DNA from 2 places in the Arthrobacter sp. zg-Y919 genome. Region 2 is predicted to be linked to the other one. Evidence: predicted binding sites of a transcription regulator. Region 2 holds the regulator's gene; the other holds the start of a gene.
The links. Region 2 encodes LexA, which represses DNA repair genes until DNA is damaged. Its sites were predicted from a motif close to TCGAACANNTGTTCGA; they were not measured.
Positions count from the first base shown of each region.

Region 1: the regulator LexA is predicted to act here: its motif matches at 1,474-1,489, upstream of uvrA (excinuclease ABC subunit UvrA).

Region 1 covers NZ_CP126242.1:1,566,618-1,574,004, forward strand. The annotation lists gene uvrA (excinuclease ABC subunit UvrA) at 1-1,446, opposite strand, end outside; gene QNO10_RS07420 (hypothetical protein) at 1,548-2,195, opposite strand; gene QNO10_RS07425 (GntR family transcriptional regulator) at 2,404-2,820, opposite strand; gene QNO10_RS07430 (ABC transporter ATP-binding protein) at 2,830-4,824, opposite strand; gene QNO10_RS07435 (ABC transporter ATP-binding protein) at 4,821-6,554, opposite strand; gene QNO10_RS07440 (MBL fold metallo-hydrolase) at 6,627-7,265, shown strand; gene QNO10_RS07445 (APC family permease) at 7,353-7,387, shown strand, end outside.
Region 2 covers NZ_CP126242.1:1,051,383-1,058,769, forward strand. The annotation lists gene hflX (GTPase HflX) at 1-686, shown strand, start outside; gene QNO10_RS04980 (ATP-dependent DNA helicase) at 679-2,724, shown strand; gene lexA (transcriptional repressor LexA) at 2,810-3,619, opposite strand; gene QNO10_RS04990 (LysM peptidoglycan-binding domain-containing protein) at 4,098-4,508, shown strand; gene QNO10_RS04995 (histidinol-phosphate transaminase) at 4,589-5,689, shown strand; gene hisB (imidazoleglycerol-phosphate dehydratase HisB) at 5,826-6,443, shown strand; gene hisH (imidazole glycerol phosphate synthase subunit HisH) at 6,440-7,078, shown strand; gene QNO10_RS05010 (CG2302 family histidine operon protein) at 7,087-7,245, shown strand; gene priA (bifunctional 1-(5-phosphoribosyl)-5-((5-phosphoribosylamino)methylideneamino)imidazole-4-carboxamide isomerase/phosphoribosylanthranilate isomerase PriA) at 7,268-7,387, shown strand, end outside.

The sequences.
Region 1 (7,387 bases), 520 kb from region 2:
GGCGATCTGCGCTTCGCGTCCGGTGAGGACCAGGGTGTTGAGGAAGTCCGCGGCTTCGCGCAGCGGCAGGGCGCTGATCTCGGCGATGTTGCGGCCGTTGATCAGCACGGACAGGGACGCGGGGTTCAGCCGCGCTCCCCCACATTCGGGGCAGGCAATTTCCCGCATGTACTCTTCGTACCGGTCGCGGGCGTGGTCCGATTCGGTTTCCCCGTGCTTGCGGTGGATGTACTGGATGACGCCTTCGAAGCCGGTGCTGTATTTGCGTTCGCGGCCGAAGCGGTTGCGGTACTGGACCACCACCTTATGGTCCTTGCCGTTGAGCACGGCCTCCCGGACCTTGGGGGTCAGCTTCTTCCACGGCGTATCCATGGAGAAGCCCATGTCCTTGGACAGGCCCTCGAGCAGCCGGTTCCAGTATTCGGTGGTGGCGGTGCCCAGCGACCAGGGGGCGATGGCGCCTTCGGCCAGGGACTTGGAGGGGTCCGGAACGATCAGGTCCTCATCCACCTCCAGCCGGGAGCCGATGCCGGTGCAGACCGGGCAGGCACCGAACGGGTTGTTGAAGGAGAAGGACCGCGGCTCGATTTCGTCGATGGCCAGCGGGTGCTCGTTCGGGCAGGCCAGATTCTCGGAGAAGGTGCGGGTACGCTCGCTGCTGTCTTCGGGCAGGTCCACGAAGTCGACGACCACGCGGCCGTCGGCCAGGCCGAGGCCGGTTTCCACGGAGTCCGTGAGGCGCTGCCGGATGCCGTCCTTGGCCACCAGGCGGTCCACAACCACTTCAATGTTGTGCTTGTACTGCTTGCCCAGCTTCGGCGGATCGGAGAGCTGGATCTGCTTACCGTCCACCCGGGCACGGGAGTAGCCCTTGGCGGCGAGCTCCTTGAACAGGTCGACGAACTCGCCCTTCCGGCCGCGGACCACCGGGGCAAGGATCTGGAAGCGGGTGCCCTCTTCCAGTTCGAGGAGCTGGTCCACGATCTGCTGAGGTGTCTGCCTGCTGACAGGCTCGCCGCAGACCGGGCAGAAGGGACGGCCCACACGGGCCCAGAGCAGGCGCATGTAGTCGTGGATCTCGGTGATGGTGCCCACCGTGGACCGGGGGTTCTTGCTGGTGGACTTCTGGTCGATCGAGACCGCGGGCGAGAGGCCCTCGATGAAGTCGACGTCGGGCTTATCCACCTGGCCCAGGAACATGCGGGCGTAGGCGGACAGCGACTCGACGTACCGCCGCTGGCCTTCGGCGAAGATCGTGTCGAATGCGAGGGAGGATTTACCCGAGCCGGACAGGCCGGTGAACACGATCATGGCGTCCCGCGGCAGGTCCAGGTCGACGTTGCGGAGGTTGTGCTCGCGCGCGCCTTTCACTACCAGGCGGGATAGGTCATTGGCTTTATGCGGCACGAACGTGGTGTCCGCCGTCGGAAGAGTCGATTTAGGCACGTTTTCCACTGTAGTTCAAACGCCCATTCGAAAAAGTATTCGACCCCCCGGGTTTCGCCGCGGGCGAAGCGCCAGCCGGTCCGGCGCGTTGCGCATTCGTACTAGCGGTTTACGCAGTAGCGCACGTAGTAGTAGATGGCCCCTCCATTGCGCCAAGCCGTGGCATCGATGAGCTTCTCCAAACGGCCCACCTTGTCCTCCGCCGCCGTCAGGATGCGGCGTGGAAGACGGCCGACATCCGCAAAGTGGTTCGCCCATGCAAGCGAGGAACCGGCAAATTCGACGGCTGCCGTCAACTGTTCCCGCACGCCTTCCTCGGTGGCCGCGCCATAGGGTGATGCTGCGAGCAATTCCTGTGCCTTCGCACGGTCAGCTGCATCACTGTTCATGACCTCGGCAAAAACCGAACACACGGTATCCCTCAGAACAGTCTCTGTGGCGTCGTCCATGTGTTTTACCAAATACTCGGGGGGCGTTATCTCCCGCCGCCAGGAGGCCCGCATAATCTGCAGTGTCTCCTCGCGGAACGTGGAGGTCCACCCCTCCGGTACCGCGATTTGTCTGGCAAGTGCATTCAAAACGGCGGAACGCTGCGTTGCGGCCTCAACCACTGCACGCTCTTCGGCGCTAAGTCCGGACTGCTCGATCTCCCGAAGGAGATCGTCAAGCCGCTGACTGGCAGTTCTCAATTCTGCGGGACCAGCGGCAGCATGTATCGCCTGTAAGGCATCGTCCGAGGTGTTTCTCACGGCACCTAAATTCGAGATCCCGCCGCAGCTGGCTCCTCCGCTGCTAAACAAGACCAGGACAGCCAGAACCGCAGTCTGTACGCGGGTGGACCGTTTCGGAGTCGAATCCATGGCGCATCACCTCTCGACGATGGCCGTTGGCTTACACCTCGGATCCCCGATTGTCTACAGAATCAGCGACACTTTCGCCGCCGCCAGGGTCACGAAGCTAGTGCAGCGCCGCCCGCAGGAAGGACACGGCCTCGTCCTCGGAGACGCCGTTGGCCCGGACTGATCTGGCATACACTGCGGCAGCTGCGGCCACCCGGCTGCGGCCGCTGTCGCCGCCCGCCGCGACAACCGTGCCGGCGCGGGACCGGGTGGTGACCACCTGCGCCTGCTCCAGTTCACGGTAGGCCTTGGCCACTGTGTTCACTGCCAGGCCGAGGTGTCCGGCCAGCGTACGGACCGGAGGCAGCCGCGTGCCGACGGCGAGGCTGCCGTCATTCACGCCGTCCAGGATCTGCAGGCGCAGCTGTTCGTAAGGCGGAACCGAGCTGGAGGCGTCTATCCGGACCTCAGCCAGTACGCCCGCGTCGTTGCCTGCGGAGGTTGCTTCGGTTCCTGGGTGTGTGTCAGGCGTCATGCTGCAATGCTAATGCCCGGCCGGGTCGGCAGGTGCAGCCGGGTCCGCCTCCGCGGCTCCCGAATCCGCTTCCCGTTCCCTGTCAGGTTCAGCATCAGGGCCCGCGAACTGGGAGCGGTACAGCCCGGCGTAGAAGCCTTCGGCCGCCAACAGCGCTTCGTGCATTCCCTGCTCAACGATCTGCCCGTCCCGGACCACCAGGATCAGGTCGGCGTCGCGGATGGTGGAGAGCCGGTGGGCGATGACGAAACTCGTGCGGTCCTGCCGGAGCGCATTCATGGCGAGGCGGATGGCGATTTCCGTCCGGGTATCCACGGAGCTGGTGGCCTCGTCCAGGACCAGGATGGAAGGGTCCGAAAGCCAGGCCCGGGCAATGGTCAGCAGCTGCCGCTGGCCCTGGCTCAGCGCGCCGCCGTCGTAGCCGAGCACGGTGTCGTAGCCCTCGGGCAGGGACCGGACAAAGTGGTCCACATGGGTGGCCTGTGCAGCCTGGACGATTTGCTCCTCCGTGGCGTCCGGCGCGCCGTAGGCCAGGTTCTCCCGGACCGTCCCCTCGAACAGCCAGGCGTCCTGGAGCACCATGCCGATATGGCTGCGCAGTTCCTCGCGGTTGAGCCGGGCAATGTCGACGCCGTCGATGGTGATGCGGCCGGCGTCGACCTCGTAGAAACGCATCAGGAGGTTGACGAGGGTGGTCTTGCCTGCGCCCGTGGGCCCAACAATGGCCACCGTCTGCCCCGGCTCGGCCGTGAAGGACAGATGACGGATCAGCGGGGCGTCGGGGCTGTAATCGAAGGAGACGTCCTCGAAGGCGACCCGTCCCCGCACGGCCGGAAGATGTTCGGGACGGTCCGGGTCCGGTGCTTGTTCCTTGGCGTCCAGGAGGGCGAAGACGCGTTCGGCGGAGGCGACGCCGGACTGGAGCATGTTGATCAGCCCGCCCAGCTGGCCCAGCGGCTGGCTGAACTGGCGGCTGTACTGGACAAAGGCCTGCACACCGCCGATGGACAGCTGCCCACTGGCCACCTGCAGGCCGCCCACCACGGCCACCGCGACGTAGTTCAGGTTCGAAATGAACATCATCGCCGGCATGATGATGCCGGAGACAAACTGGGCACGGAAGGCGGAGCGGTACAACCGGTTGTTGGCGGGAGCGAAGCCTTCAATCACCCGCTCCTGCTGGCCGAAGGCCTTCACCACGTCCTGTCCGGTGAACATTTCCTCGATGTAGCCGTTCACCTCGCCGGTGGACTTCCACTGGGTCTTGAACTCCGCCTGCGAGCGCCGGGCAATGAGTACCGTCACGAGGGCGGAGACGGGCACGGTGACCACGGCGATCAATGCCAGTAACGGTGAAATGGACACCATCATGGCCAGCACGCCGATGATGGTCAGGACCGAGGTGAGGATCTGGGTCAGGCTCTGCGAGAGGGTCTGGGCCAGGTTGTCGATGTCGTTGGTGACGCGGCTCAGGACGTCCCCGCGTGACTGCTGCTGGAAGTGGGACATGGGCAGGCGGAACAGTTTGCCGTCCACGTCGCGGCGCAGCCGGTACATGGCGTTCTGCACAATGCGTGCGGTCACGCGTGCCTGGAACCAGCCGAAGGCGAAGGCCGCCAGGTAGATCGCCAGTACGCCCAGCAGGATTGCGCCGAGCCGGGCGAAGTCCAGTCCCTGGCCGGGGATGACGTCCATGGCGGCAAGCATGTCCGCCAGTTCCCGCTCCCCCGAGTTCCGCAGGGCCTGTACCTGGGCGTCCTTCGACATTCCGGCCGGCAGCGTCTGCCCGATGAACCCGTCGAAGATGACGTTGGTGGCTTCCCCGAGGATGCGGGGCGCACTGACGGCGAGCGCCACGGAAACGACGGCGGCCACCAGCACTGCCGCCACCCGTAACCGGTCCGGTGCCATCAGCCGCAGGATCCGGCGGACACTGCCGGCGAAGTTTTCCGGTTTCGCCGCCGCAGCCGCACCGGGTCTGCCCCGTAGCCCCGGGGTACTCATGCGACTTCCTCCGCGGTCAGCTGTGAGGCGACGATCTCCCGGTAGGTATCCGAGGCGGACATCAGCTCGTTATGGGTTCCCTGCCCAACGATGCGCCCCTCTTCCAGCACGATGATCCGGGCGGCGTCGGTAATGGTGTTCACCCGCTGCGCCACGACTATCACCGTGGCGCCCCGGGTCTGCGGTCGAAGTGCTGCGCGCAGCCGGGCGTCGGTGGCGAAGTCCAGGGCGGAGAAGCTGTCGTCGAAGAGGTAGATGGAGGGGCGGACCACGAGGGCCCGGGCAATGGCCAGGCGCTGGCGCTGTCCCCCGGAGAAGTTACTCCCGCCCTGTTCCACCTGGTGTGCCAGTCCCCCCTCCGCAGCCCGGACGAAGTCTGCCGCCTGCGCGGTTTCCAGGGCCGCCCAGAGTTCGGCGTCCGTCGCCTCCGGACGGCCGAAGCGCAGGTTCGAGGCAATAGTGCCGCTGAAGAGGTACGCCCGCTGCGGCACCAGTCCGATGCCGCGGCGCAGCGAGGAGAGGGTGACACCGGCAATGTCCTGTCCATCCACGGCGATGCTGCCGGACGTGGCGTCGAGCAGCCGCGGGACCAGGTTGAGCAGTGTGGTCTTCCCTGCCCCGGTGGAACCGATAATGGCCGTGGTTTCCCCCGGCAGCGCCTCGAAGCTGACGTTGAAGAGCACCGGGTCCTCGGCGCCCGGGTAGCTGTAGCCGACGTCGGAGAAGGTGAGCCGGCCGCCGTCGTACGCGAGCGCCCGGGCATCAGGCGCGTCGGAGACACTGGTGCGGGTATCCAGCACCTCGAAGATCCGTTCGGCGCAGACCGCAGCCCGGGGCAGCATCATGATCATGAACATGGACATCATGACGGCCATCAGGATCTGCATGATGTAGGCGATGAACGCGGTCAGTGCGCCGATCTGCATCTGGCCGGCATCGATCCGGGAGGCGCCGAACCACATCACTGCGACCGTGGCGAGGTTGGCCACCAGCATGGCGGCGGGAAACAGCAGCGCCAGCAGCTGGCTGACCCGCAGCTGCGTGGAGGTGAGGTCCTTATTCGCGCCGTCGAACCGGGCCTCCTCGGACCGCTCCCGGATGAAGGCCCGGATCACGCTGATCCCCATGATCTGTTCCCGCAGTACCGAGTTGACCCGGTCGATCTGCCGCTGCGCCCGCCGGAACAGGGGAATCAGCCGCCGCAGCACCAGCCCGATGACCAGGAACAGGACCGGCAGGATGAGCAGCAGGATCCCGGAGAGTGGAATGTCCTGGTTCAACGCCAGCAGTACCCCGCCCACTCCCATGATCGGTGCCGAAACCATCATGGTGAACGTCATCAGCAGGGTCATCTGCACCTGCTGCACGTCATTGGTGGTCCGGGTGATCAGCGAGGGAGGCCCGAACAACCCGACTTCCCGGGAGGAGAAGGTTTCGACGTTGGTGAACAGTGCCGCACGGATGTTGCGTCCAACGCTCATGGCCACCCGCGACGCGAGATAGGTGGCCGTCACGGCACACAGGACCTGGGCTGCCGTGACGGCGAGCATCCACCCGCCCACCTCCATAATCACGCCGGTGTCCCCCGTCACGACGCCGCGGTCAATGATGTCGGCGTTCAGGGTGGGCAGGTAGAGCGTGGCGACGGTCTGCAGCAGCTGCAGGAGGACGACGGCGGCCACGGGGACTTTATAGGTTGCCAGGTTTTCCCGGACCAGCCTCAGGAGCATCCTTGCAAGGTACGCCCGTCCGCGGGCGCAGACAATAGACCCGCCCTGGAGCCGCCTCGCTAGACTGGCCCGATGGAGGATCTGGAGAACATCACTATCCGCAGCGTGTCCGTCAGCGAAATGGACAACAACGTGTACCTGCTCACCGGGAAGGCATCCGGCGCGCAGGTACTGATCGACGCCGCCGCAGACTTCCCCGCCATCGAACGGCTGCTGGCCGAAGGAGCGCAGGATGCAGCGGTTCCGGCGAAGCTGGAGCTGGTCATCACCACGCACAGCCACTGGGACCATGTGCGGGCGCTCGCCGAAACGGTGGCCGCCACCGGGGCACGGACCGCCGCCGGCACTGCGGATATCCCCGACATTGAGGTTCCCACCCTCGTGGCGCTGGATCACGGCGATAAGGGCACATTCCCCGATTTCGAGCTGGAGGCTATCGCCCTGCGCGGGCATACACCGGGCTCCATTGCCATCCTCTACCGGGATCCGCACAGTCCGGCCCACCTGTTTACGGGCGATTCACTCTTCCCCGGCGGCCTGGGCAACACGCAGAAGGACCCGGAACGCTTTGCGCAGCTCTACCGCGACGTATTCGAACGTGTGTTCGATTATCTGCCGGATGACACCGTGGTGCACCCCGGCCACGGCGCCGGCACCACCCTCGGTGCCGAGCGGCCGCACCTGCGGGAATGGAAAGAGCGCGGCTGGTAGCACCGGCCCGCCGGTTTCATTGACCGGTGCCGGGTACGGCCCTACGCTCCAAAGGGGGCCTGCCGGACCGGATGAGAGCGGGTAGCCGTGGCCAGACCATCACCGTCACCAAAGCCGCAGTA
Region 2 (7,387 bases):
GCCACCGCAACTCCGTGCCCTCGGTAGCCATCGCCGGCTACACCAACGCGGGCAAGTCCTCGCTGCTCAACCGGCTCACCGATGCCGGCGTGCTGGTGGAGAATGCCCTCTTTGCCACCCTGGATCCCACCATCCGCAAGGCCCAGACCGAAGACGGCATTGGCTACACGCTGGCGGACACCGTCGGCTTTGTCCGGTCGCTGCCCACCCAGCTGGTCGAAGCCTTCCGGTCGACGCTGGAGGAAGTGGCCGACGCAGACCTCATCCTGCACGTGGTTGATGCCTCGCATCCGGACCCGGAGGGCCAGATTGCGGCCGTCCGTACGGTCCTGGCCGAGGTGGACGCCCGCAAGGTCCCCGAAATCATCGTGCTGAACAAGGCCGACGCCGCTGATCCGTTCGTCCTGGAACGGCTGCGTCAGCGCGAGTCCCGGCACGTAGTGGTTTCCGCCCGCACCGGTGAAGGCATCCCCGAGCTGATGCAGGCGATTTCCGAGGGGATTCCGCGCCCGGGTGTCGACCTTGAATTGCTGGTGCCCTACGAGCGCGGCGACGTTGTCTCCCGGCTTCACCAGCAGGACGCCGAAATCCTCGCCCTGGAACACGGCGAGGAGGGCACCCGGCTGCATGTGAAGGTCCGTGAAGGACTGGCAGCGGAGCTGGAGCCGTTCGTGGCCCATGGGTAGGAAAGGCACGCAGGGGCCGGAGCAGGTCCTGGAACTGCTCGACACCGCGGTGTCGGCCATGGGCGGGCAAAACCGCCCGGGCCAGCACGAGATGGCCCGGCAGGTGGCTGAGGCCATCGAGTCCGGCGACCACCTGCTGGTACAGGCGGGCACCGGTACCGGTAAGTCCCTGGCGTACCTCATTCCGTTGATTGCCCATGCCCTAGAGAGCGACAAGCCGGCCCTGGTCTCGACCGCGACCCTCGCCCTGCAGGCCCAGATTGTGGGGCGTGACCTTCCGCGCCTGCTGAAGACCCTCGAGCCGCAGCTTCCGCGGGAGGTTGATGTGGCGCTGCTCAAAGGCCGCAGCAATTACGTCTGCCTGCACAAGACCGGCGGCGGCTTCCCCGAAGAAGATGAAGCCGGGACGCTGTTTATGATGGGCGGCGAGCAGGCCGTCACGCACCCGGTACCGGCCGGCGGGCCCACCTCGGCGCTGGGGCGCGACGTCGTCCGCCTGCAGGAATGGGCGCAGGAGACCGAAACCGGTGACCGGGATGAGCTGCTGCCCGGTGTCAGCGACCGTGCCTGGCGCCAGGTGTCCGTCACCTCCATGGAATGCCTGGGCGCGCAAAAGTGCCCGGTGGCGGATTTGTGCTTCAGCGAACGTGCCCGGGCCAAGGCCGCCGAGGCCGACCTGGTCATCACGAACCACGCCATGCTGGCCATCAGTGCCTTTGAAGGACTCGCTGTCCTGCCCGATTACGACGTGGTGGTGATTGACGAGGCCCACGAACTGCAGGACCGCGTCACCGGTGCCGTCACCGGGCAGCTCTCCGGAACCATCATCTCCGCCGCCGTCTCGGCCGCACGCAAGCACACCTCCGCCACGATGGAGCCCCTGGCTGCAGCGGGCCGGGCGTTCGACCAGGTCTTTGCCCCGGTTCCCTCCGGCCTGCTGGCCGCCGGGTTGTCCGAAGACCAGGAACTGGTGCTGGGCCAGGTCCGCGAAGCGTGCCGCACGGCCCTGTCGGATTCCAAGCCGGAAGGTTCGGACAGCGTGGACGGCGGGCGGCAGATGGCCCGTTCCCGGCTCATGGCGGTTCTGGAACTGTGCGAACGCGTCCTCGACGCCGTGAACTCGGGTGAGGTGCTCTGGGCCTCGCGCGCAAGCACCTTCACACCCGGAGCCGGCTACACAGCTCCGGAGGAAGATGCACCACCCACCCTCAACGTGGCACCGCTGTCCGTGGCCGGACGGCTGCGTGAAGGCCTCTTCGACGGGCACACCGTAGTGCTGACGTCGGCCACACTGGCCATCGGCGCGGAGTTCGGCCCGGTGGCCGGAGCCCTGGGGCTGCTGGGTGCCGGTGCACCCAAATGGACCGGCACCGACGTCGGCAGTCCATTCGACTATCCCCGACAGGGTGTCCTGTATGTGGCCAAGGACCTGCCGAAGCCGGGGCGCGGCACGTCCCCGCAGCAGCTGGACGAGCTGGAGGCGCTGATCACGGCCTCCGGCGGGGGAGCACTGGGCTTGTTCTCCTCCCGCCGCGCCGCCGAAGAAGCGGCGGAAGCCATGCGCAAACGCGTGGACTTCCCGATCCTCTGCCAGGGGGAGTCCACCATGTCCGCCCTGGTGCAGCAGTTCGCCGACGACGACGAAACGTGCCTGTTCGGCACCATGTCCCTGTGGCAGGGAGTGGACGTTCCCGGTGCTTCCTGCCGGTTGGTGATCATGGACCGGATTCCGTTCCCGCGCCCTGATGATCCGTTGATGACCGCGCGGACGCGGGCCGTGGCCAAAGCGGGTGGGAACGGCTTTATGAGCGTTTCAGCCACCCATGCCGCGGTCCGCCTGGCCCAGGGAGCTGGACGCCTGATCCGGGCGTCCGGGGATAAGGGCGTAGTCGCGGTGCTCGACTCACGCCTGGCGACGGAACGGTACGGAAGCTTCCTGCGGGCAGCGCTGCCGCCCTTCTGGGCGACTACTGACCGTTCCGTGGTGCTGAAGGCGCTGCAGCGGCTTGCCGCGGAACCGGCAGGCGCGGGGAAGTAGAAACGCAAAAAGCAGCGCCGCCGGAGACCGGCGGCGCTGCTTTTGAGTTGTCCTCCTAGGTGGCCGCGTCCTCTTGAACGAACGCCTAGAGCGAACGCATGACGCTGACAACCTTGCCCATGATGGTGGCTTCGTCACCGAGGATGGGTTCGTAGCGGGTGTTCTGCGGCAGCAGCCAGGTGTGTCCATTACGCTGCCGGAACGTCTTCACGGTGGCCTCATCTTCGAGGAGTGCGGCAACAATGTCGCCGTTTTCGGCGGTGGGCTGACGGCGCACCACCACCCAGTCCCCGTCGCAGATGGCGGCATCCACCATGGAGTCTCCGGCGACCCGGAGCATAAAAAGATCACCGTGTCCGACCAGCTGGCGCGGAAGGGGAACCACCTCTTCAACCTGCTGGTCCGCAAGGATAGGACCGCCGGCGGCGATGCGTCCCACCAGCGGCACCATGGCCGTGTCGATGGCGGTGGTGAGGTCGGGAACGCTCTGCGAACCCGCAGAGCGGTTGGCACCGTCCATGCGGGACACGGAGCCGTCCTTTGACGCAGCCTTACCGCCGGTGCCGGCGCTGTCTGCCGTGTCGGCGCCTCCCCGGCGCGGGGAGCCGTCACGGAGCAGGAGCGGAACCAGGATCTCCATGGCGCGCGGGCGCTTGGGATCGCGGCGGATGTAGCCGAGCTTTTCCAGCTGGCTCAGCTGGTGGGTGACGCTCGACAGGCTGGCCAGCCCAACGATGTCGCCGATTTCCCGCATTGACGGGGGATAACCGTTGGTATTCACCGAGCGCTGGATGGTCTCCAGGATCTTGGTCTGCCGGGCAGTGAGGCCCTTGGTGCGCCCCGCCGGCGCGGGCGCGGCAGAGGAGGGGGTGCTGCCATTGGTAACACGGGCCACGTCGGCTTCCCTTCACAGTCGGCCTGCGGATGCGGGCCGGATGGTTCTAGCGGTGTATCTGGGTCTGTGCTGCTGAGATGCTGTGCTGCTGCTGCGCTGCTGATGTTCGCTGCAGCTGGGTTTTGCTGTTCTGTCCTGCTGACTTTGGCGTGCCGGCCCCCGCCTGCCAAAGAATCGCCGAGCCGTTTTGTCAGTGGCGGATGGTTAGTTGATGTCAGCCGCTTCCTGCAGGTTCAACGCTAAGGGAGTGCAGAAGATTTTTCAAACATATATTCGAGCGAGTCTCGACAATGTTCGTAGATAAGTGCTAGAAATGTTCGAGTACACGTTAGAACGTATGTTCGACTACGGCCCGCCGACACCTCGTCGGGCTCACCAGATGTTCGAATGCAGTTTCGAGCCACAGTATTTTCCCGGTGCTCTTGCGGGAGATGCGGGGGACCGGCATTGCTGCTTTTCGGACCGGAAAGGTATTGACATGTCAGTACACGTACTTCCCTTTGCATCCGCACACAGCCACGCTCCTGCCCGCAATCATGCTGCTGCCCGCAGCCTTGCTCCTGCTGCATCCGCTGAATCCGCGCCGCTCCGCCTCACCCGCCGCGGCCGCCTGATCCTGGTCGGTGCACCCCTGATGCTCGCAGCCGCTGCCCTGCTGGCTTTCCTGGGCTTCTTCACTGCGCCCGCCATGGCCTCCGGCGGCTCCCCGGAGCAGACCCGCACCATCCAGGTGGGCGTCTCAGCAGGCGACTCTCTGTGGTCCCTTGCCACGGAGTTCGCCCCGGACCGTGACCCCCGCACCGTGGTGGCTGACATTGTGGAACTGAACAACCTGGACAACGCCACCGTTCCGGCCGGCCGCCAGCTGTACATCCCCGTTTCCCGCTGACCTTCGCCCCCTATGACGTTTTCCGGCGGTCTGCAGGACCCGGATGCAGCTCCCCGGGCAGGGCGTCCTAAGCTGTAGGGGTGAATGAACAGCTGGAAAACCTGAACCGACTTCCCCTGCGAGACGATCTGCGCGGCCTCACCCCTTACGGTGCCCCGCAGCTGGATGTGCCGGTTCTGCTGAACGTGAACGAAAATACCCATGGACTTCCGGATCATGTGCGCCGGGCCATTCTGGCGGAGATTGAATCCGTCGTTTCCGGCCTGAACCGGTATCCGGACCGGGAATTCACCGAGCTGCGGGAAAACCTGGCCAAATACCTCGGCCACGGACTGACGGCCGGGAATATCTGGGCCGGCAACGGTTCCAATGAAGTGCTGCAGCAGATCCTGCAGGCCTTCGGCGGTCCCGGCCGGACCGCCATGAGTTTCCCGCCCACCTACTCGATGTATCCGCTGCTCTCCAGCGGCACCGGCACCGCCTACGTCACCGGAACCCGGGAAGCGGACTTTTCCCTGACCCCCGAATCTGCCGCGGAGCAGATCCGGGCGCAGGCACCGCACATCATCATCCTGTGCACCCCGAACAACCCGACAGGCACTGCCCTGGGTCTGGACGTCATCGAAGCCGCCTACGAGGCCGGCCGGGCGTCCAATGCAATCGTGGTGGTGGATGAGGCGTACGCGGAGTTCTCCCACGCGGATACCCCCAGTGCCCTGCAGCTTCTGCCCGGACGGGAACGGCTGATCGTTTCCCGCACCATGTCCAAGGCGTTCGCCCTGGCCGGAGCCCGCATCGGTTACCTGGCTGCCGCCCCGCAGATTACCGACGCACTGCGCCTGGTCCGGCTGCCCTACCACCTGTCCGCCATCACACAGGCCACGGCCAACGCCGCCCTCACGCATTCCGATGCTCTCCTCGCGAACGTCGAGGACATCAAAGGCCAGCGGGACCGGATCGTGGAGGAGCTCCGCGGTCTGGGACTCTCCCCGGCCCCCTCGGATGCAAACTTTGTGCTGTTCGGCGGGATGGAGAACCCCCGCGCCGTATGGGAAGGCCTGCTCGAATCCGGAGTGCTGGTCCGGGACATCGGTATTGAAGGCCATCTGCGCGTCACCGCCGGTACCGAAGCCGAGACAACGGCGTTCCTGGACCGGCTGCGGGAACTGCTTTCAGCCTGAGTATCCGGACGCGCCCGTGTACGGGAAAACCTGTCCAATGCCGGACGTTTCGGGGAGTCCGTACGTTCGGGACTAAACTGATGTCCTGCCGGAGCTTTGCCTATTGCCCCGGCCCCAACCTTCGTGAAGGAACCCCATGACCGTGGAGACCGCCACCGGACGCACCGCCCGCCTCGAGCGGACCACCAGCGAGTCGTCCGTCGTCGTCGAGCTGGACCTGGACGGCACCGGCCGCGCCGACATCAGCACGTCCGTACCGTTCTACGACCACATGCTGACCGCGCTGGCCAAGCACTCACTGATGGACCTCACGGTCCGGGCCACCGGCGATACCCACATCGACGTCCACCACACGGTGGAGGACATTGCCATCACCCTCGGCGAGGCCCTGAAGGTTGCCCTGGGCAGCAAGGCCGGCATCCGGCGGTTCGGCGAAGCCACCGTACCCCTGGACGAGGCACTGGCCAACGCCGTCGTCGACATTTCCGGGCGCCCGTACCTGGTGCACACCGGGGAGCCCGCGGGCCAGGAGTACCACCTCATCGGGGGACACTTCACCGGATCGCTCACCCGGCACGTCTTTGAGGCCATCGCTTTGCATGCCCAGATCTGCCTGCACATGCGGGTCCTGGGCGGGCGCGATCCGCACCACATCGTCGAGGCCCAGTTCAAGGCCTTCGCCCGCGCACTGCGTGCGGCCGTCGAGTCCGATCCGCGCGTTGAGGGCATCCCCTCGACGAAGGGAGCACTGTGAGTCCCCGTAACGTCACCGTTCTGGACTATGGTTCCGGCAACATCCGTTCGGCCGTGCGTGCCCTGGAGCACGCCGGCGCCAACGTCACCCTCAGCGCCAAACCCGATGACGTGCTGAACGCCGATGGCCTGGTGGTGCCCGGCGTCGGAGCCTTCGCTGCGGTAATGCAGGGCCTGAAGGATGTTGACGCCATCCGCATGATCGGGCGCCGCGTAGCCGGCGGCCGGCCGGTGCTCGGTATCTGCGTGGGCCTGCAGGTCCTCTTCGATGAAGGAGTGGAACACGGCGTCCGGACCAAGGGCATGGGCGAATGGCCCGGAGTGGTCGAACGCCTGGCCGCCGACGTCGTCCCGCACATGGGCTGGAACACCGTCACGCCGCCGGAGGGTTCGGCCCTGTTCGAGGGCATCGAGGACCAGCGCTTTTACTTTGTGCACAGCTACGGCGTGCAGAAGTGGGATTTCGATGTCACGCAGCCGGCCATGCGCCCGCCGCAGGTGACCTGGGCCGACCACGGCGGACCGTTTATCGCCGCCGTGGAGAACGGTGCGCTGTCGGCCACCCAGTTCCACCCGGAAAAATCGGGGGATGCCGGCGCGGCATTGCTCAACAACTGGCTGAAGACCCTGGGTTAGGCGCCGATATGTGGAGCGTTGTCCTTATGGGCCTGGCCGGGCTGCTGATCGGCGGAGCAGTGTCTTTCCGCAGCCAGGGAATGTCCAAAATCATCGTCATCAGTTTCTGGGTCCTGGCCGGAATGGCCCTGCTGGGCGCCTATCTGCTGACCCTCGACCTGTCCTGACCCCACCATCGAAAGCATCCTGATGTCCCTCCTCGAAACTCCCGTCCTTGAACTCCTGCCCGCCGTGGATGTTGCAGACGGCCAAGCCGTGCGCCTCGTGCAGGGTGAAGCAGGCAGCGAGACCAGCTACGGCGATCCGCTG